3 regions of the Saccharibacillus brassicae genome follow, and region 1 is predicted to be linked to each of the others. Evidence: predicted binding sites of a transcription regulator. Region 1 holds the regulator's gene; each other region holds the start of a gene.

Region 1 (6,946 bases):
GACGCCGTTTTGAGCATTTTCGCAAAATGCTTTTTGGCGCACGCAAAACCGTCGAACCATCAACGATCGTTTCCTTCTATAATCCAAATTTACCTCGTCGTTAAAAATAAGTATATCACACCGTTTTCCCATTTTCTAATTCGCGCGGCTCTTCACGGGTGCTTGCTTGGCACGGTTTTGGCGATCCAAACGTCGATTTTCCGCCTGCTTCTTCCTAGAAGCGTGCAAAAACGCGCAGCGATCATAATCATAGTACATACCAAAAGCCTCTCCCCGTCCGGGGAGAGGCTTTTGGTTATCGAGCCGGCTTCGGCTCAGTCTGCGCGAAACAGGCGACGGATGCGGCGTACCTGACTTACCCGACTTATCCGACCTTTTCCGACGTATCCGAGGAACGCCGAAAAAACCCGACTCTCCATTTCGGAGAATCGGGTTTTTCTATACGCTACGCGCCGGAAGATTGCCGAACACTTCGGCTTACCAATCCGGCAGATCGAACGCTTCTCCGACGGCGCTGCCGTCTTTGAGACTGTAGAAGCGGTAGTAATGCGTATCTTGCTGTTCGTAGAACACCTGCCAGACGTACTGGTTGCCGTACACGCCCGGAAGCATCCGGATCAGTTTGGCGTCCGGAAGCTGAGCTTCCGCCCGGTCCCACATGTCTTCCCGGGTAATCGTTCCGGCGACCGGCATCGAGCGAAACGCGTTCTCGCCCGCTGCCGGCGTGCCTTCCGGCGTATATTTGAGCCAGACGTACTGTTCCTCGCCGGACGCCGTCGTTCCTTGAACGACCCAGAAGATCGAATTTTCGCCCCAGACCCATTTGTCGGCCCGTTCGATTTCCGTCAGCTGTCCCTGCGTGCGCGCCGAAGCGATCGCCGCGTTGCGTTCGTCCGTTCTGCCCTGCATCGAGAGCATATAGTACAAATAAGCTCCCGCCAGCAAAATCAGCACGACGAGCAGGGTCAGCAAAATGACTTTGGTGCGCTTGCTCACGTTGTGTATCCTCCCGATGTCCGGCTTAGCGGGCCAACAGCCCTTCGAAAGCCGACTGGGCCTCGAACCGGATTTTCTCTTCGTCCAGCGTCAGGCACTCGCGGTTCTTGACGATCTGGATGCCGTCTACCCATACATGCCGCACGTCCTGACCGGCCGCCGAATACACGAGATGCGACACGTAATCGGTGCGCGGCAGGAAATGGGCCTGCTCGATATCGAGCGCGACGAAGTCCGCTTTCATGCCGGCTTCGAGCGTGCCCAGATTGTCGAGGTACAGCGACTGCGCGCCATGCAGCGTCGCCATGCGCAGCGCTTCGGCTGCCGGCACGGCGGTCGGATCGCCCGACACGCCTTTGTGGATCAGCGCGGCCAGACGCATCTCTTCGAACATGTCGAGATTGTTGTTGCTGGCCGCGCCGTCTGTGCCGAGCGACACGACGACGCCCGCTTTGAGCAGCTGCGGCACTTTCGCCACGCCGCTCGCAAGCTTCAGGTTGCTGCCCGGATTGTGCGAGACGGCTACCCGGTTGGCCGCAAGCATCGCGATCTCTTCGTCCGTCAAATGGACGGCATGCGCCACCATCGACGGGCGGGAGAAGAAGCCGAGCTTCTCCAGATGCGCGACCGGACGCAGCCCGTATTCGCGTACGTTCTGCTCCACTTCCGCCGCCGTTTCCGACATATGCGTATGCAGCGGCAGATCCAGATCGTGCGCCGCCTGCACGAAACGCTCGATAAAAGCGGGCGGGCACGTATAAGGCGCGTGCGGCGACATCATGACCGTGATGCGTCCATCCGCCTGGCCATGCCAGTTTTTGGCGAACGAAATCGCGTCGTTCAGCTTGTCGTCTTGTTCCTGCTGCGAGCACAGCCCGATTACGCCGCGCGTCAGCGACGCCCGCATGCCGGATTGGACGACCGCTTCGGCCACGCGGTCCATATGGTCGTACATGTCGAGGAACGTCGTCGTGCCGCTTTTGAGCATCTCGACGATCGACAGCGAACTACCCCAGTACACGTCGTCCGACGTGAACTTGGCTTCCATCGGCCACATTTTGGTCTGCAGCCATTCCTGCAGCACCATATCGTCGCCGTATCCGCGCAGCAGCGACATGGCCGTATGGCCGTGGCTGTTGACGAGACCCGGCATAAACAGCAGCCCTTTGCCGTCGATCGACGGCAGGTCGCGCGCGTCTTCCGGTTCTTCGGTTCCGATATAGGCGATGGTGTCTCCGTCGACGATCATGCAGCCGCGAACGACCCCTTCACGCTCGCCGGTGGCGAAGACGCCGTTTCTAACGATCCATTTAGTCGGATGGTTTGTCGTTGTCATGGGTTTCGGTTTCCTTTCCGTTATCGAGGTAGTAAGCCAGGCTGAGCAGGTCGGTCGTGAAATCGGCCGCATGGATCCGTACGTCGGCCGGCACTTTAAGCACGGTCGGCGCAAAATTCAAAATGGCTTCGACGCCGGCTTCGACCAGCTGGTCGGCGACGCGCTGCGCTTCGGAATCGGGCACCGTGATGATGCCGACGCGAATGTTTTTCTCCCGTACGGTCGGCTTCAGTTCTTCGATCGGCTGCACGGTCAGCTTGTTGATCTGCGTGCCGACCTTCGGCGCGTACGAGTCGAATACGGCGACGATCTTCATGCTTTCCTTGAGGTACATATTATAGTTGGACAGCGCATGTCCCAGATTGCCGGCGCCGATCAGGGCCACGTTGATCGGACGGTCCAGCTTGAGGATATGGCGAATTTTCTCGATCAGGTACGAGACGTCGTAACCGATGCCTTTTCGGCCGAAATCGCCGAAATACGCAAGGTCTTTCCGGATTTGGGCCGGATTAAGATCCAGTTTCTGCCCGAGTTCCTGCGACGACACCGTCATCACTTCGCGTTTGTGCAGTTCGGTCAGGTGACGCAGGTAAACGGGAAGTCTGCGAACGACGGCTTCCGAAATTTTTTCCGCTTTCATTCCATGTCCCTCCCAGGGGAAAAGTTAATCCGACTTCTCTTCCGGTTCCAGCCATTCGGCGACTCTCGGCACGATTTGGTCGAGCGCCATATGCTCCATTTTGGGACCCGGAAGCGAGTATAAAAAGTATTTGCCGTAATACGATTCGATCACGCGCGTATCGTAGACGATCACGATGCCGCGGTCGCGGCGCGTACGCACCAGGCGGCCGAATCCCTGTTTGAAGCGGATAACGGCCTGCGGCACGGACAGCTTCATGAACGGGTTAAGGTTCTGGCGCTTGAGCAGTTCGCTTTTGGCTTCCAGCAGCGGATGGCTCGGAGGCTGGAACGGCAGCCGCACGATAGCGAGGCACGTCAGCGCGTCGCCGGGAATATCGACGCCTTCCCAGAAACTGCTCGTGCCGAGCAGCACCGTTTTCGCGTTCTCCTGAAACCGCCGGGTGAGGCGGCTTCGGCTGCCGCTGTCGACGCCCTGCCCGATCAGCGAAATGCCGGAAGCGCCGAGCAGTTCCTTGAGCGGATCGTACACCTGGCGCAGCATCCGGTACGACGTGAACAGCACGAGCATGCGTCCCTGCGTCGCTTCCGCCGTACGCGCCAGCGAATCGGTCAGCGCGGCGAGGAACGAAGCGTCGGCCATCTGCCCTTTGACGCTGGGGAAATCGCGCGGGACGATCAGCAGCGCCTGCTCCCGGTAATTGAACGGCGACGGCAGCACTTCCGTCAACAGCCTTTTTTGCACGGCCGCTTCCCGCAGACCCAGCTGGTCGATCATATAGTCGAACTTTTTGTCCACGGCAAGCGTGGCCGAAGTGAGAACGACGCTTTTCTTTTTATCGAAAAAGTGCTGCTGCAGCTGGGCGCTGACGTCGATCGGCACCGCGTACATTTGCAGCGACTTGCTTTTGAACTGCGAGCTGCCTTCGAGCCAGTAGACCGTGCTTCCGTCGTCGAGCCGCATGAAGAACCGCAGCGATTCGCGCGCTTCGGACAGGTCTTTGAACAGACCCGAAATATCGGTCGCCAGACCTTCGGCCGTGTAGTCGCCGCTGTCTTCCTTGACGGAAGCCGCCATGCGTTCCCCGCGGCGGATCGCTTCGCCGAGCCCGACGTAGATCTGGTCTTCCAGCGTCGAGAGCGTATCCCAGCCTTTCGGGTATTCGCCCGCCGTCAGGCGCAGCGTATGCTGGCCGGCTTCCGGCGCCGACACGTCTACCCGGTCGGGCAGCAGCGTGTACAGCAGCTCCGTCAGTTTGTCCCAGCTCTCTTTGGCGTCGATCAGCTCGGGAATGACTTCGTCGATCGCGCGGTTCCATTCGTTTTTCTTCTCGTGCCCGATCTTGCCAAGCAGTTGGCGCAGCGCGGGCAGCTGCCCGTTCTTGCCGTCCTTGTACAAGCGGGTCATCGCATGCACGAACGAGAAATATTTCAGGTGCAGCCCGAGATGCTTGCCGGCCACGTCTTCGAGGTGATGCGCTTCGTCGATAACGAGACGCTCGTAGGCGGGCAGCAGCTGGTCGTCCGCCTTGACGTCGGAGAACAGCTTGGAATGGTTCGTCACGACGACGTCGGCCATAGACGCTTCATGCTTGGCCCGGTAATAGTAACAGCTGCGGAACCAGGGACAGGCGCGGCCCAGACAGGAATCCGTCTCGCTCGCGATCGTGTCCCAGAAATCCTGGCCGCGGCCGATACCGAGGTTCAGTTCTTCGTCGTCCCCGCTCTGCGTGCGGGTCAGCCAGACGAGCAGCTGCGCCGCCGTCAGGACGTCGTCCGCGGGATGCGTGAATTCACGCCGGTCGATCTTCTGTTCAAGCTTGCGCATGCACAGATAATGCTGGCGTCCCTTGAACACCGAAGCGCGGAATTCGAACGGCACGACGCGGTTCAGCAGCGGAACGTCGCGTTCGCGCAGCTGCTCCTGCAAGTTGATCGTGTGCGTGCTGATCATCACTTTGCGGTCTTTTTTTACGCTCTCGTAAATGGCCGGAATGAGGTAGCCGAGCGATTTGCCCGTCCCCGTTCCCGCCTCGATCAGCAGATGCTTGTCGCTTCCGAACGCTTCCTGCACTTTTTCGAACATGATGTTCTGCGATTCGCGTTCTTCGTAACCCGGCAGCTCGGCGCGCAGATTGTTTTGCACCTGTTCCAGAAAATCGCCGAACGGCACGTCTTCGAGCGGATTGCCGTCGCGGATCTCGCGGGCGGGCGGCACTTCGGCCCACTCCCCCGTTTTGAGCGCGAACTGGCGGTAGAATTTGAATTCGCCGCTTTCCTGAAGCGGTTCCATCTCCTTCTCCTCGACCAGCGTTTGGAAAAACCAGCCCAAATCGCTATCGCCTGCCAGCAGTTCGGCGATCCGCTGCAGCGTAACCAAAGGCAGCGAACGCGCTTCTTCCAGACAGTGCAAAAAAACGTGCGCCGTTGCCAACGCATCGCTATCCGCCTGATGCGGACGTTCGTGGGGCACGCCGAACTGCGAAGACACCGCGCCAAGCTGGTAGCTCGTAATCGAAGGGTACAAAATGCGCAGCAGGTCGATCGTGTCCAGAATCCGGCCGGTAAACGGCAGGTATCCGGTCTGGTCGAGCGCGCGCTGCAAAAAGCCGAAGTCGAACGCCACGTTATGTCCGACCAGGACGGCGTCGCCCAGCAGCGGAATCATCCCGATGATCGCTTCGTCCAGCACCGGCGCTTCGCCGAGCTGTTCTTCGCTTATTCCCGTCAGTTCGGACACGAACGACGGAAGCGGGACGCCGGGGTTAACCAGCGATTGGTACGTATCCACGATCCGCAGATCGTGGTCGATGACGCTCAGCCCGATCTGGATGATGGCATCCGATGCCTGAGTGCCCGTCGTTTCAAAGTCCAGCACGGCAAATTTCATGGAGTCGATAAATCCTTTCCGTCGTATTTCTCTATCAGCATAACAGACAAAGTGCAGTTTGGGAAACTCTTCACCACCGATCCGGGCCCAAAAAAAGCGAGGCTTCCGCGCCGCGTCCCGCGGCGGAAAGCATCTCGCTGCTTGTTCGAATAGGGTGTGTTCCCCGCTTGTAAAAAACGGGAAACCGGTTCTGCGCGGCATCCCCGGCAGGCCGGGATTCGCCGTTTAGCGGATCGTCGCGTGAATTTCCTTCACGGCCGTCTCGACAGCGCGGTTGTCCGCATCGACGAACACGACCGTCGGCTTGTGCAGATGCGCTTCTTCGTTCGACATCGAAGCGTACGAGATAATGATGACCGTGTCGCCGGGCTGCACGCGGCGGGCGGCCGCGCCGTTCAGGCAGATCACGCCGCTTCCGCGCCGTCCGGGAATGACGTACGTCTCCAGACGTTCGCCGTTGTTGTTGTCGACGATCTGGACTTTTTCATTTTCCAGCAGATCGGCCGCTTCCATCAAATCTTCGTCGATCGTAATGCTGCCGACGTAATTGAGATTCGCTTCCGTGACGGTCGCGCGGTGGATTTTGGATTTCATCATCGTTCTATGCATACAGGTCAGCCTCCTTGAGCTTCATAATGGCATTGTCGATCAGACGGGTCGAACCGAATTTGACGGCAAGCGCCAGAATAACCGAACCGCCGGAACGCCGAAGGTCGGCCATTTCGCGGTCTGCGACAAGCGGTTCGAGATTCGGGAACGTCAGCAGTTCCACGTAATCGATCTCGGCGAGCGGCGACGCCTGGATCGCTTGCGTCACCTCGTCGGTGATCGCGCGCGACGTGACGGAACCGTCCCGCTCGATGCGGGCTTGCGCTTCGCGCAGCGAACGCGACAGCACGAGCGCTTCCCGGCGCTGCTCAGCGCTCAGATACACGTTGCGCGAGCTGAGCGCAAGGCCGTCCGCTTCGCGCACGATCGGGCACGGCACGATGACGACGTCCAGATTCAGGTCGGTCACCATCTTTTGCAGCACGGCGACCTGCTGGGCGTCTTTGGCGCCGAAGTACGCCCGGTCCGGCTTGACG
Region 2 (6,946 bases), 1.9 Mb from region 1:
TGTTGGGCGCTCGGTTCATGCCGCAGATTTGGAGGGATTTGTATAGTCGGCCCGGTCTGCCGCCAGAGCGCCGGTCTGAAGACGAGGCTGCAGCCTAGCTTTCGTCCAGCCATTTCGGCGTATCGCGCCGGAATCCGTCGAAGTCGTCCCAGATGATCCGCGACCGGCTCAGCGTATCCGTAATTTCCGGTTCGCCGAACGGAATCGCCCAGACGATCGCGAACAGACACTCTATCGCGCAGTACAGGGAGACTCTGCCCCAGAAGTCGGGATCGCGGGGGCCGCTCTCTCTATAACCGCGCAGTTGGCCCCGGGCAAAAGAAGGACTGATGCCGCTCGTGAACGTCTCCATCCGGTTGAAGTCGCGCAGCGGATCGCCGGTGCCGGAACGGTTGAAATCGATCACGTTCAAGCCGCCGTCCGGTCCGAGGATCATATTGCCGGGATGATAATCGCCGTGCCGGAACCCGGCCGGCACGCCTTCAAGCAGCGGCAGCCGGGCTTCGATCCGCGCAAGCAGTTCGGCGCCGAACGGAAGCCGGTAGCTTCCGTTCTCGTAAGCCTGAATTTTGCGCGTCACCTCGCGGCGCACGGTATTCGCCGGCGCTTCCGCACCGGCCGGAACGCTCAAGCCGTGCATGCGGCGCAGCCAGGTGCCGGCGTCCCGGCCCCGGGCGTAAGCTTCTGCGCCGGAGAGCCCCGGCAGCATCTCCTGCGCGTCTTCGCCTTCGATCCAGCTCAGCAGCGAATAGACGAAGGGTGCGCCGGCTTCGGGGAACGTCCGATCCGCCGCTCCTTCGCAGATGCCGAACTCGATCGGGAGCGACATCGGAATGCCGAGCTTCGAAGCCTGGCGTACCCGTTCGAATTCTTCGCGCTTGGCTTCGGCCAGCCCCGGATCGGACAGCCGAAGCAGAAGCAGCTGCCCGTCTCGGGTCCGGATACGGTATTTGCGATCCGCGGACCAGCCTTTGTCGACCGGCTCGGCCGCCGCCCAGCCGTTCGATCCGGGGATAACGTTCATCCAGCGGGGAATACCGGGTTCTTTTGCAAAAAAATCGATCATGAAGGTTCACCGCCTTTCCCTGTATGATAGCACGGGCAGCCCGGCCATAAATAGGGGAAACGGGAGGCGGAAAGCGGGGAAATGCCGAGCGATGAAACGGGGAAAAGAAGACCCGAAGAAGAAACGGAAAATAGGACAAGAAAAATAAGTGAAAAGATTCACTTTATACATTTCGGTATGAGATTTGTCACGTACTCCGGCGAGTGCCTGAGCTAAAATGAGTACGACAAGGGAAGGTTCAAATTTTAGCTATCAAAGGAGACATCAACCATGGCTTATTGCAAACCGCCGCAAATCGCGGAAGTCACCGTTGAGAACGGCGTCAAAAAAGCGCACAGTCCGCTCTCTTCCGTATTGATCCTCGGATTTCTGGCCGGGGCGTTTATCGCGCTCGGCTTCCTGCTCGATATTCGCGTGATCGCGAATACGCCTGCCGAATGGGGCAGCATGGCCAATTTCGTCGGCGCAGCCGTGTTCCCGGTCGGCCTCGTGCTCGTGCTGCTGGCCGGCGGCGAGCTACTCACCGGCAACATGATGGCCGTGCCGCTGGCACGCCTGGCGCGGCGCATCTCGACAGGCGAGATGATCAAGAACCTGATCCTGATCACGCTCGCGAACTTTGCCGGCGCGATCTTCGTCGCCTATTTCTTCGGCCATATCGTCGGGCTGACCGCTTCCGGCCCTTATCTGGACAAGCTGGTCGACATGGCCGGACACAAGATCGACAGCACGTTCCTGCAATCGTTCGTCTCCGGGATCGGCTGCAACTGGCTGGTGGCGCTGGCCGTCTGGCTCAGCTACGGGGCGGATAACATGAGCGGCAAAATTATCGGCATCTGGTTCCCGACGATGGCGTTCGTGGCGATCGGCTTCCAGCACGTCGTGGCCAACATGTTCCTGATTCCGGCCGCCATTTTCGAAGGCCATTTCACTTGGGGCCAATATCTCGGCAACTTCGTGCCGGTCTGGCTCGGCAATCTGACCGGAGGCGCGATCTTCGTCGCCGCCGCTTACTGGGGCACGTACCTGCGCCGGACCGGCGAGCCCCGGCCCCAGGCTGAACCGGCGCAGGCCGCGCTTGCTGCTCAAGCCGACTACGGCAAGCCGGAGCTGCAGAAGCACGCTTGATCTGCCCAAGCCGCGCCTGAGCGTGCGCGCTTTTGCGCTCGCTATAGCGCGCGGCCGCGGCCGGGTCGAACGGCCGCAGGTGGGCAAAGCCGCGGCCGTGTCCGGCGGCTCCTCGATCCTGCCCTTTGGATCGGCCGCCGTCGACCCGGACATACAGCTGTCCGGGTCGGGCGCCTATACTTGCCCCATAAGCGAACGAATGTACGCCTTGCGGGGCGGCGTTCGAAGCGGCGGGGAGGAATAGAAGTGCATCCATATTTGATGGAAAAATTGCTGGAGGAACATAACCGGCAGATCGACGACATCGACCGGAATCATTGGCAAAAAGAGCGGTTGGAGCGAACACCAAGAAGCCGGGTCTGGAGATGGGTCTGGAGACGGCCGGCATCGGCGAGGCGCGGCGACGTGCCCCGCACGTTGTAGCACGGCATAATAAAAGCGGCTTCGCCTTGTGGCGAAGCCGCTTTTGTCATAGGGCATGGCTGCCGGAAAGTCTCGACCACCTGATGCTGACCTGCAATCCACATGTTGCTGTTTGAGCGGCTTGTTCGGATAAAATGCTGACCTGCAATCCACAATTTGTTCGAAATTCGCTTTTGGCAGGCGGAATCGAAGTGAAATGCTGACTTCCGGTCCGCTTTTTGCTGTTTGAGCGGCTTGTTCGAATAAAATGCTGACTTTTGGTCCGGATTAAGCGGTCGGCAAAGCGTCACAAAGCTTCGCAGCTGTCCGCTCTAGGTGCGTTCTTCGGTCAGCACCTGCGGCACGCCGGGCGCGCGGTAAGCTTCCATGCGGTCCAGCAGTTCGGCCGGGTCTTCCGCCGTCAGCATCATCGCCCGGTGATGCGGCATGACGAAGCCTTCGCCGGTCATCCGGTCGAACAGCGCGATCAGCGGATCGTAATAGCCGGCCGAATTCAGCACGCCGGTCGGCTTCGTATGCAGCCCGAGCTGCGCCCAGGTGAAAATCTCGAAATATTCTTCCATCGTGCCGGAGCCGCCGGGCAGCGTGACGAACCCTTCGGCCAGCTCGGCCATTTTGGCTTTGCGTTCATGCATGGATTTGACCATGATCAGCTCGGTGAGGCCCGTATGGGCGATCTCCCGGCCCTGCATGAAGTCCGGCAGCACGCCGATCGCCCGGCCGCCGCCTGCGAGCACGGCGTCGGCAACGGCGCCCATCAGGCCCATGCGCGAACCGCCGTAGACGAGCGTGATTCCCCGAGCCGCCATCTCGCGGCCGAGCGCCCGCGCGCTGTCCATGTAAGCCGGCGAAGCGCCTTCTCTCGAACCGCAGAATACCGCAATGCTGTTTGGCATGATGCAAATCTCCTTTTCCTCTAATCATAGCACGGAGGCCGACAAGCGCCCAGCCCCGAACGCCGGGTAAACAGACGGTAAATCCTGTCGATTATCCAACCCCTGCCGCCGGGCGCAAGGGGTCATCGTGCGTCAATACTGCCAGGTATAGACGGTCCTGCCTGCCCGGTCGAGCGCTTCGATGTATTGAATATCCCGGGCGGCACCGCCGTTTGCGTCGCGATCGTCGGAGATCACATAGCTGAGCTGGTCCGCTTCGATCGGGATCACTTCGCTGCCGTTTTCGTCATGTATGACGATCTGTTCGATCCGTTCGTCGTTGACGGAGCCGTCGAAGTAGGAGAAGTCGATGGCTTCACGGTCTTCTTTTTCGCCTACGCCCATGAAACCGTTGCCCGGCACAAACGGCAGTCGTTTGCCTTCGTCGGTCAGTTCGGGGGAGAAGTTCAGGCTGTGGTAGATGTACGTATGACCTTTGAGCCTGGCCAGTACCTTGCCGGTATAAGGCACGCCTCGGTAACGGTAAGGAAACGAAGCCAGCACCCAATCGCCCTGGACGATCTCGGAGTCGATCCGGATGCCGCTGACGTCGTGCTTGTATTCGTAGGCGGCCGCCTGCTCGACGATCTCTTCGAGCGAAGAAGCGGCTATCGTTTTTTGCCGGACGAGAATGCTTATGTTACCGGTCAGATCCACTTCGTCAGGATCGCCCATCGATTTCGCTTCCGGCACCTTGTCCCACGCTTGGCGCAGTTCGGTCTCGCCGCCTTTTTTCCAAGTGTAGCCTTTGAACGCCGAAGCGTAACCGACGTACGGCTTCTGCTGGTCGGGGTACCGCTTGACCTGAATAATACGGTCTTCGAGCACTTGGCCGGCCCATTCGTTCGGCGAGCAGGCGGTGAGCGCCAGCAGGCAGACGGCCGCGGGCATCCACGCTTTTTTTCTGGACACAGTCTTCCCCTCCTTGTTGATCCGAGGTGTCGGGCAATCCCGGGTATGCAGAGTAGACGTTCGGGCCGGCAAAAAAGTTGGATAAAAAAGGCATTAAATAAAAAAAGGCATTAAATCAAAAAAAGGCCCCGGGTCGTAAAAAGAGGCGGACATAACAAATTAGCCTTCACAAGTCCGGGGGAAGGAGCTTGTGAAGGCTAATTTTCGGGAGTGGTCCATGATATGGCAGCAGGAACAGCTTATGAAGGGGACATCATTTACTGCCTAATTGCCAATGCTTTTTAATACCCCGTAGTCCGCCGCATTGAAACACTGCCGCACCCGATCGGACAAAATATTTTGCGGACAAATTATGCTACAATAAAGGCCGGCAAGAAATTACGATTCGAACACCGAAAGGAGCCGTCCGTCATGAACATGACCGAACGGCCGAGCGGCGTCTTTCCGGCAGTCTGCCCGCTTGACTGCCCGGACGCCTGCGGCCTGCTGCTGCACAAGGAAAACGGCAAAATCGTCAAAGTCACGGGCAATCCCGCGCATCCCGAGACCAAGGGAGCGATCTGCAACAAAGTGAGAAACATGGCCGAGCGGGTGCATCATCCGCAGCGCCTTCTATATCCGATGCGGCGTTCCGGCCCCAAAGGGTCCGGGGAATTTGTCCGCATCTCCTGGCCGGAAGCGATTTCGGAAATCGCGGACCGGTTCCAGGCATTGTCCGCGGAGCACGGACCGCAGAGCATCCTGCCCTACAGTTTCTACGGCAATATGGGCGTGCTCAACGCCGAAGGCATGGACCGCCGCTTTTTCGGGCGCCTCGGCGCTTCGAAGCTCGAGTATACGATCTGCAATTCGGCGGGCAATGCCGGCTGGCGCTACACGATGGGCTTCGGCGGCGGATCAAGCCCGCAGGACACGCTGAACGCGAAGCTGTTCATCGTCTGGGGCGGCAACATCGTCAGCACGAGCATGCACCAGGCCGTGCTTATGGAGCAGGCCCGCAAGAACGGCGCGACCGTCGTCGTGATCGACGTGCACAAGAACCTGACCGGGCGCCGCGCGGACTGGTTCGTTCCGCTGCATCCGGGCACCGATACGGCGCTCGCGCTCGGCTTGATGCACGTGCTGTTCGAACGCGGGCTGACCGACGTGGATTTCCTGCGGGAGCATACGGTCGGGCACGCGGAACTGCGCGAGCACGTGCGGGCGTATACGCCGGAGCGGGTCTCGCGCATTACGGGCGTGCCGGCCGAAGACATCGTCCGGCTCGCGCTGATGTACGGCGAGACCTCCCCGAGCCATATCCATATCGGCAACGGGCTTCAGCACCACGACAACGGCGGCATGGCCGTGCGGACCGTATCCTGCCTGCCGGCGCTGACCGGCCAGTGGAGCCGGGGCGGCGGCGCGTTCAAGTCCAACGGCGCCTATGCGTCGCTGAACGACGACGCGCTTCAGCGGCCCGATCTGCGCCCCGATCCGGGCGTGCGGAAGATCAATATGAACGCTCTGGCCGACGCGCTGCTCACGCTTGAGCCCAAAGTGCGCGGACTGTTCGTGTTCGGCAGCAATCCGGCCGTCGTGGCGCCCGAATCGGGCCGCGTGCGCGAAGGGCTCCGGCGCGAAGATCTGTTCACGGTCGTGCACGAGCTGTTCCTGACCGATACGGCCAAATATGCCGATATCGTGCTGCCGGCCACGTCGAGCTTCGAGAATACCGATCTGTACACCTCGTATTGGCACCATTACGTCCAGCTTCAGCAGCCGGTAATCGAGCCGGCCGGCGAGAGCAAAAGCAATTTCGATACGTTCAAGCTGCTCGCCGAAGCGATGGGCTTCGAAGAAGAAGCGTTCCGCGAGAGCGAAGAGGCGGTCATCGCGGCCGCGCTGGACAATCCGGACAATCCGTACCTGAACGGGGTCACGCTGGAACGTCTCGAACAGGAACGGTTCGTCGAACTCGATATGGCGCCCAAAGCCGATTACCTCAAGCGCCTGACGACGCCTTCGGGCAAGATCGAGCTGTATTCGCGGCAGCTTCAAGACCTCGGCCTGCCGGCGCTGCCGACGTACCTGCCGCTTGAAGAAGGCTTCGACGGCGAGAACAGACCGGAGCGGCAGGGCCGTTATCCGCTCATGTTCATCAGTCCGCCCAACCATAACTTCCTCAACTCTACGTTCGCGAACGTCGGCAAGCATCAGGCGATGGAAAAGGAGCCTCTGCTCCAGATCCATCCCGTCGACGCCGAGCGGCGCGGGATCGAAGACGGCGAGGTCGTCGAAGCGTATAACGACCGCGGCGTCTACCGGCTCAAAGCGGTCGTGACCGACCTCATGCTGCCGGGCACGGTCGTCAGCCAGGGGCTGTGGTGGGCCGGGCCGGACAGCCCGGGCGCAGCCGGACATTCGAAACGGCTGGCCAATGCGCTGACCTCTTCGCGGATCGCCGACATGGGCGGCGGCGCGACGTTCTTCTCGACGACGG
Region 3 (6,946 bases), 1.4 Mb from region 1:
GTTGTCGACGAGGAAAACGCGGCCGATGCGGCTCGGGAAACGGTCGACGGAGTCAAGAACGATCGGCGTCGTACCGGCAAAAACGTTCGATGGATAGGTCATGGTCAAGCTCCTCTCGGGATCGGTTGATCGGTTGGCCGTTACGCGGACAGTTACGCCTGCGGCAGAGCCGGCGCGGCGGTCTCGAACAATTCGCTGCGCAGTTTTTTGTCGTTGAGCACTTGTTTCCACGGATCTTCCACGAACGTCAGCGCATATTCGATATCGTCGATCAATTTGCGGCGGTTATCGGCATCCGCAACCGTTTTGGCGTAGATGTCTTCCAGGCCGATCCGTTCGACCCATTCCGACGTCCGTTCCAGATAGTTGCCGGTCTCGCGGTAATACTGCATGACGGCGGCGACCGTATCGGTCAGTTCCTGGTCCGTTTTCACTTTGCAGAGCGAGTCGGCCAGCCGGGCCTTGATCCCGCCGTTGCCGCCGATAAACACTTCCCAGCCGCCGTCGTTGCCGACGATGCCGATGTCTTTGGTGCACGATTCGGCGCAGTTGCGGGGGCAGCCGTTAACGGCGATCTTGAATTTGGCCGGAAAATCGAGCCGTTCGAACTTGCGTTCGAGCATGGCGCCGACGGCCAGCGAATCCTGCGTGCCGAAGCGGCAGAACTGCGAACCGACGCACGTCTTGACCGTCCGCAGCGATTTGGCGTACGCATAGCCCGAAGGCATGTCCAGCTCTTCCCATACTTTCGGCAAATCTTCCTTCTGCACGCCGATCAGGTCGAGCCGCTGTCCGCCGGTCACTTTGACCGCTTTGACGTTGTATTTGACCGACACATCGGCGATTTTCTTGAGGTCTTCCGGTGTCGTCACGCCGCCGTACATTCTCGGAACGACCGTGTACGTGCCGTCTTTCTGAATGTTGGCGTTCATGCGTTCGTTGACGAAGCGCGATTCTTTCTCGTCTTTGTGTTCGCCCGGGTAGATGACGCCCAGATAGTAGTTGACGGCCGGCCGGCACTTGGAGCAGCCTTCCGCGTTATGCCAGTCGAGTACATGCATGACTTCTTTGGTCGTCCGCAGCCCTTTTTCCTTGATGCCGGCCACGATCTCCTGACGGCTCAGCGGGGTGCAGCCGCAGATGCCGGTCTTGACCGTCTGCTTGAAGCCGTCGCCGAGAACGAAGCTCAGAATCTGTTCGACGACCGGCTTGCAGCCGCCGCACGAACCGGTCGCGCCGGTGCACGCTTTGATTTCGTCGACCGTCGTCAGTCCTTGTTCGGTGATCGCGTCGACGATGACTTTTTTGGTGACGCCTTTGCAGCCGCAGACGATTTCGTCGTCGGCCATTTTCTCTACCGCGGCCGTTTTCGATTTGCCGCTGCCGCAGTGGCCGGTGCCCATCAGGTCGCCGTAGATTTCGTCGTTCATTTCGGTGCGTTCGCGGACGTATTTTTGCAGCGAAGCGGATTCCGTCACGTCGCCGAACAGCACGGCGCCGACGATTTTGCCTTGATCGAGCAGTATTTTTTTGTAGGTGCGTTTCCATTCGTCTTTGGCCGAGATGACGGTGTGCTGCGGCGTCTCGATAAATTCGCCGGCCGAGAACACGTCCACGCCCGAAATTTTGAGCTTGGTCGACGTGATCGAACCGCCGTAGCCTGCCGTGTCGATACCGCAAATATGTTTGGCGAGGACGCTGCCCTGCTCGAACAGCGGAGCGACGAGGCCGTAGCAGACGCCGCGGTGTTCCGCGCATTCGCCGACCGAGTAGACGTCCGGCGCGGACGTGCGCATGAAGTCGTCGACGAGGATGCCGCGATTCGTGTCGATGCCGCTGACTTCGCCGATCTGCTTGTTCGGCCGAATGCCGACCGCCATGACGACGAATTCGGCTTCCAGTTCTTCGCCGTCCGTGAACACGAGCTTGCGCACGCGGTGGTCGCCGGTCATCTCGGCTGTCGATTTGCCCATCGCGAACTTGATGCCTTGGCGTTCCAGCTCGGTCTTGAGCATGGCGGAAGCCTGGCTGTCGAGCTGGCGTTCCATCAGGTCGTTCATCAGATGGACGACGGTCACGTCCATGCCGAGGCCGACGAGCCCTTTGGCCGCTTCGAGCCCGAGCAGTCCGCCGCCGATGACGGCCGCTTTCTTGTACTGCTTCGCCGCGTCCAGCATCCGGTCGCAGTCGGCGATATCGCGGAAGCCGACGACGCCTTCGCGGTCGCTGCCGGGAATCGGAAGCATAAGCGAATTGGAGCCGGTCGCGATCAGCAGCTTGTCGTACGCCTGCGTCAGGCCGGTATCGGTGAGCACTGTTTTGCCGACCGTATCGATCTGCGTCACCGTCGTGTTCGTATGCAGCGCGATGCCGTTTTCCTCGTACCAGCTCCAGTCGTTCAGCACGATGTCTTCGAGCTTTTTGCTGCCTTCGAGCACGTACGAGAGCATGATCCGGTTATAGTTGGGATGCGGTTCGCTGCCGAAAACGGTAATGTCGAACCGGTCGGTCAGCTTGAGAATCTGTTCCAGCGTATTGATGCCGGCCATGCCGTTGCCGATGACGATCAGCTTTTGTTTGACGGTGTTCATGAGGAAAAGCCTCCTTGGCGTTTGAATTCGGATGAAGGGAAGATCGCGGCCCGCGTGCGTGCGTCGTATCGGCCGTCAGGCGGCGGGGCAGGGGTGCTGCGGATCGGCGATCTTCCAGTAATGTGAACTTATTCACAACGTAATTTGCAGGAAAGGGCGGGGCCGGAATATCCGGTAAGCCGCCGCTATTTCAAATTTGATCTACCTTGCATCCTCATTATAGGAGAACGCGATTGAAGAGGTTGGTGATCGTAATCACATTTAATGTGAAATATTTCACTTGAAAAAGTCACAATTCGGTACAGGGAGATTGTGCGCGGAAAACGATCATGCGGAAGAAGTGTGATAAGGTTGGAATATGGAAAAAAGAGGGGGAAACGGTATGGCGTGGACGTACACGGAATCCGGTCCGATCGACGCTCCGCTGCTGCTGTTCGTGCACGGCGGCGGGGTCGGCGGTTGGATGTGGGATCGGCAGGTCGAGCATTTTCGGCATGCGCACTGCCTGGTACCGGAATGGTCGGAGCAGGACGGAACGGGGGAAGACGAACTTTTTACTATCGAAAAAAGCGCGGAAGCCTTGATCCGGCTTGCCGAACGAAAAAGCGCCGGTCGGCCGATCGTGGCCGTCGGCTTCTCGCTCGGCGCCCAGATCGTCATGCAGATGATGAGCGATCGTCCGGACCTGCTGAGCGGCGCCATGCTGGGCAGCGGTTCGATCTATCCGGCGTCGCTTGCGCGTCCGCTGGTCGGGCCGCTGATCTCGCTGTTCTACTCGCTGATGCGCAGCCGCAAATTCGCGGCGCTGCAAGCCCGAAGCTTGTACGTGCCGGGCGAACAATTCGATACGTATTATGCGCACAGCCTCGGGATCAGCCGTGCCGGGCTGATCCGAACGGTGCGGGAAAGTCTCGGCTACCGGCTGCCGGCCGGCTTTGCCTATTCGACGGCGCGCCTTCTCGTGACCGTCGGCGAAGAGGAAAGCGGCTCGATGCGCCGCTCGGCGCGGGATCTCGCACAGATGCGCGCCGGGTCGGAACTTGTCGTGCGGCCCGGTATCGGACACGGATTTTCGCTCGCGCAGCCGGAAGCGTTCAACGCACTGCTCGCGCGGTGGCTGGAGGAAGGCGGGCTGCTGCCGCGGCGCGGGAGCGGGCGCTGAACCCGGCCGGGCCGGCGGAAGTTCGGCTTGCATTTTCCCAAACCGGCACTTAAACTAAACTTGTACGTACAATTAAGCTTGAGAGCGCTATCTTAGGATCGCTTTCCGGGTGCGCCCGGCAGATGCCGGAGACTGCCGGCCCGCACCGGATACGAACGCAAATACAGACCGAGGTGAATCAGGATGAACAAACGGCTTCCCAAATACATGATCTTGAAAAACGAACTGTTAAGTTGGATCGAAAGCGGCCGATTGGTGCCCGGCGGACAAGTGCCGTCGGAGAACGAGATCGCCGAGCAGTTCTCGCTCAGCCGCCAGACGGTGCGCCAGGCGTTCTCCGAACTCGAACGCCAGGGGCTGCTGGAACGGGTGCAGGGCAAAGGCACGTTCGTGCGCAGCGCCGGCATCCGCGAAGAAGCGGCGCAGCCGCGGACGATCGGCATCGTCACGACGTACATCTCCGATTATATTTTCCCGCATATCGTGCGGGGCGCCGAAGCCGAGCTGCGCAGCCGCGGCTATCGGCTGCTGCTTGCAAGCACCGACAACGACAAGGAGAAAGAGATGGAATGCCTGCGCCTTATGCTGAGCGAACCGCTCAGCGGGCTGATCATCGAGCCGACCAAAAGCGCCGAAGGCAATCCCAACCTGCCGTTCTACCTGTCGATGCAGTCGAGAAACCTGCCGTTCCTCATGATCAACGAACGCTACCGCGAACTGGAAGTGCCGTGTCTCAAAGTGGACGACGAACTCGGCGGCTCGACCGCGGCCCGGTATTTGATCGGGCAGGGGCATACGCGGATCGCCGGCTTTTTCAAAACGGACGATCTGCAGGGCGTCAACCGGCTGCGCGGCTTCATGCACGCCCACCGCGAAGCGGGCATTCCGCTGCTGCCCGAGCATGTCGTGACGTACGCGACGGGGCAAAAAGGCGAACTGCCGCTTCGGCGCGTGCGCGAACTGCTCGCTTCGCCGAACCGGCCGACGGCGCTCGTCGCCTATAACGACGAACTGGCCGTACCGCTCATGAATGCGGCGCGCGAGCTCGGACTGTCCGTGCCGGGCGACGTGTCGGTCGTCGGCTTCGACGATTCGGCGCTCGCGCTCGCTTCCGGCGTGCCGCTGACGACGCTGACGCATCCGAAGGAAGAAATGGGCCGGGAAGCGGCCCGGCGGCTGATCGCCATGATCGAGAGCGGCGCTTCGGGTTCGGCCGTCGAATACGAAGACGTCGTCTACGCGCCGGAATTGGTCGAACGGAGTTCGGCGGCCAAGCCTCGGCGGGGGTGACGGGGCGGCGGGCGGTCATGTTGACTTTTTGTGCACATTTTCCGCTCAAAAACCGTATTCTGCGCAAAATGTTGACTTGATGCACACATTTTTCGCGAAAAAGCCCGATTTCCGGCCTAACAGGCAGAAAATGCTGACCCCATGCACACATTTCCTGTTCACGGCCCTCATTCCACCTGAAATGTTGACTTTTTGTGCACATTTTCCGCTCAAAAACCGTATTCTGCGCAAAATGTTGACTTAATGCGCACATTTTTCGCGAAAAAGCCCGATTTCCGGCCCAACAGGCAGAAAATGCTGACCAAATGCACACATTTTCTGTTCACGTCCCTGATTTCGCTTGAAATGTTGACTTTCGGTACGCATTTGCCGGATAAGACTTCCCGATACGGCTGCCGGCTCCCTTTTCCGGCAAAGCGGCAGGGCAACAAGACGAAGGCCAAAAGAGCATGCCGCGTTCCCTTTGGCACGGTATGCGAACTTTCTTGCCAAAAGGCTTGCAATCTGCCTGCCGGCTATGCTATATTATTTGGGCAGGGCAAAAAGCCCAGCCAACTATTATGCGGTCGTGGCGGAATTGGCAGACGCGCACGGTTCAGGTCCGTGTGGGCTAACCCCCGTGGAGGTTCGAGTCCTCTCGACCGCATCTCGTTTCATCGAAGAACCGTCGGTTTCCTTTAGGGAAATCGGCGGTTTTTTTGCGTATTCGAACGTGGGTTTTGCGTATTCGAACGTTTTTTTCCGGCGTTCCCGATCTCGCACTTCCGCCCGGAACCGCCCGTTTCCGACTCTTGCCCGACTCACTCTCCATAACTGCCTGCTGATTTCTTTTGCAGCGAATGAGGTAAAGATACCGAGACGACGGATCGGCTGCCGATCCCGTCCGGAAGACGAACCGAATTCGCAGGGCAATCCGTACGAAACGCCAAGGAGGAACGCCAGCATGAGTATATCGCATCAGTCCCATTCATCCGAACCCGATCTCGATCCGCGGAATATGATTCGCGTCCGCGGAGCCAGCGAGAATAATTTACGAAACGTCGACCTCGACATCCCGCGCGACGCGCTTGTCGTGTTTACCGGCGTGTCCGGTTCGGGCAAATCGTCGCTCGCATTCGGCACACTGTACGCCGAAGCGCAGCGGCGCTACCTGGAGTCCGTCGCGCCGTATGCCAGACGGCTGATCCAGCAGGCCGGCACGCCGCAGGTCGAGAGCATCGAAGGGCTGCCGCCCGCGGTCGGGCTTCAACAGCAGCGCAGCGTGCCGCAGGAGCGCTCCACCGTGGGCAGCCTGACGGCCATCTCCAACGTGCTGCGCATGATGTATGCGCGCGCCGGCGATTATCCGGTCGGACAGCCGGTGCTGTACGCCGAAGATTTTTCGCCCAATACGCCGCAGGGAGCCTGCCCCGAATGCCAGGGGCTCGGCCGGATCTACGACGCGACCGAAGCGTCGATGGTGCCCGATCCGAGCTTGAGCATCCGCCAGCGGGCGATCGCTTCGTGGCCGGGCGCCTGGCACGGGCAGAACCTGCGCGACATCCTGATCTCGCTCGGTTACGACGTGGATAAGCCGTGGCGGGAACTGCCGCAGTCCGATCGCGACTGGATTTTGTTTACCGAAGAGAAGCCGTCCGCTCCGGTGTACCCGGATCTCGATTACGAGCAGATTCAGGAAGCGATCCGTTCCGGGCGCAAGCACGATTATATGGGCAATTATACCGGCGCACGCCGCCAACTGCTTCATATGTACGCTTCCGCCGACAATCCGGGCCGCCGCCAGCGGCTCGAACCTTATCTGGTCGTCGGTCCCTGCCCGCTCTGCCACGGCAAAAGATTGAAGCCGGAAGCGCTCTCCGTCACGTTCGGGGGAATGGACATCGCGGACCTGTTCCGGCTGCCC

The links. The regulator Rex, encoded in region 1, represses fermentation and respiration genes when NADH is low (regulators of the CRP and FNR family bind a similar motif). The targets are predictions, from matches to a motif close to TTGTGAAATATTTCACAA.
Region 2: FFV09_RS08720 (formate/nitrite transporter family protein) is a predicted target of Rex. The motif match lies at 1,213-1,230, and genes of this name have one in related genera.
Region 3: nirB (nitrite reductase large subunit NirB) is a predicted target of Rex. The motif match lies at 2,856-2,873, and genes of this name have one in related genera.

What each region holds. Positions count from the first base shown of each region.
Region 1 is NZ_CP041217.1:157,546-164,491, forward strand. It holds gene FFV09_RS00570 (DUF5590 domain-containing protein) at 478-996, opposite strand; gene FFV09_RS00575 (amidohydrolase) at 1,022-2,332, opposite strand; gene FFV09_RS00580 (redox-sensing transcriptional repressor Rex) at 2,307-2,972, opposite strand; gene dinG (ATP-dependent DNA helicase DinG) at 2,997-5,861, opposite strand; gene panD (aspartate 1-decarboxylase) at 6,087-6,470, opposite strand; gene panC (pantoate--beta-alanine ligase) at 6,463-6,946, opposite strand, start outside.
Region 2 is NZ_CP041217.1:2,068,246-2,075,191, reverse strand. It holds gene FFV09_RS08725 (phosphotransferase family protein) at 95-1,066, opposite strand; gene FFV09_RS08720 (formate/nitrite transporter family protein) at 1,337-2,194, shown strand; gene FFV09_RS23705 (hypothetical protein) at 2,441-2,617, shown strand; gene FFV09_RS08715 (LOG family protein) at 2,929-3,513, opposite strand; gene FFV09_RS08710 (hypothetical protein) at 3,646-4,464, opposite strand; gene FFV09_RS08705 (molybdopterin-containing oxidoreductase family protein) at 4,882-6,946, shown strand, end outside.
Region 3 is NZ_CP041217.1:4,394,437-4,401,382, forward strand. It holds gene nirD (nitrite reductase small subunit NirD) at 1-102, opposite strand, end outside; gene nirB (nitrite reductase large subunit NirB) at 153-2,591, opposite strand; gene FFV09_RS18240 (alpha/beta fold hydrolase) at 2,974-3,753, shown strand; gene FFV09_RS18245 (GntR family transcriptional regulator) at 3,937-5,043, shown strand; tRNA gene FFV09_RS18250 (tRNA-Leu) at 5,606-5,689, shown strand; gene FFV09_RS18255 (excinuclease ABC subunit UvrA) at 5,987-6,946, shown strand, end outside.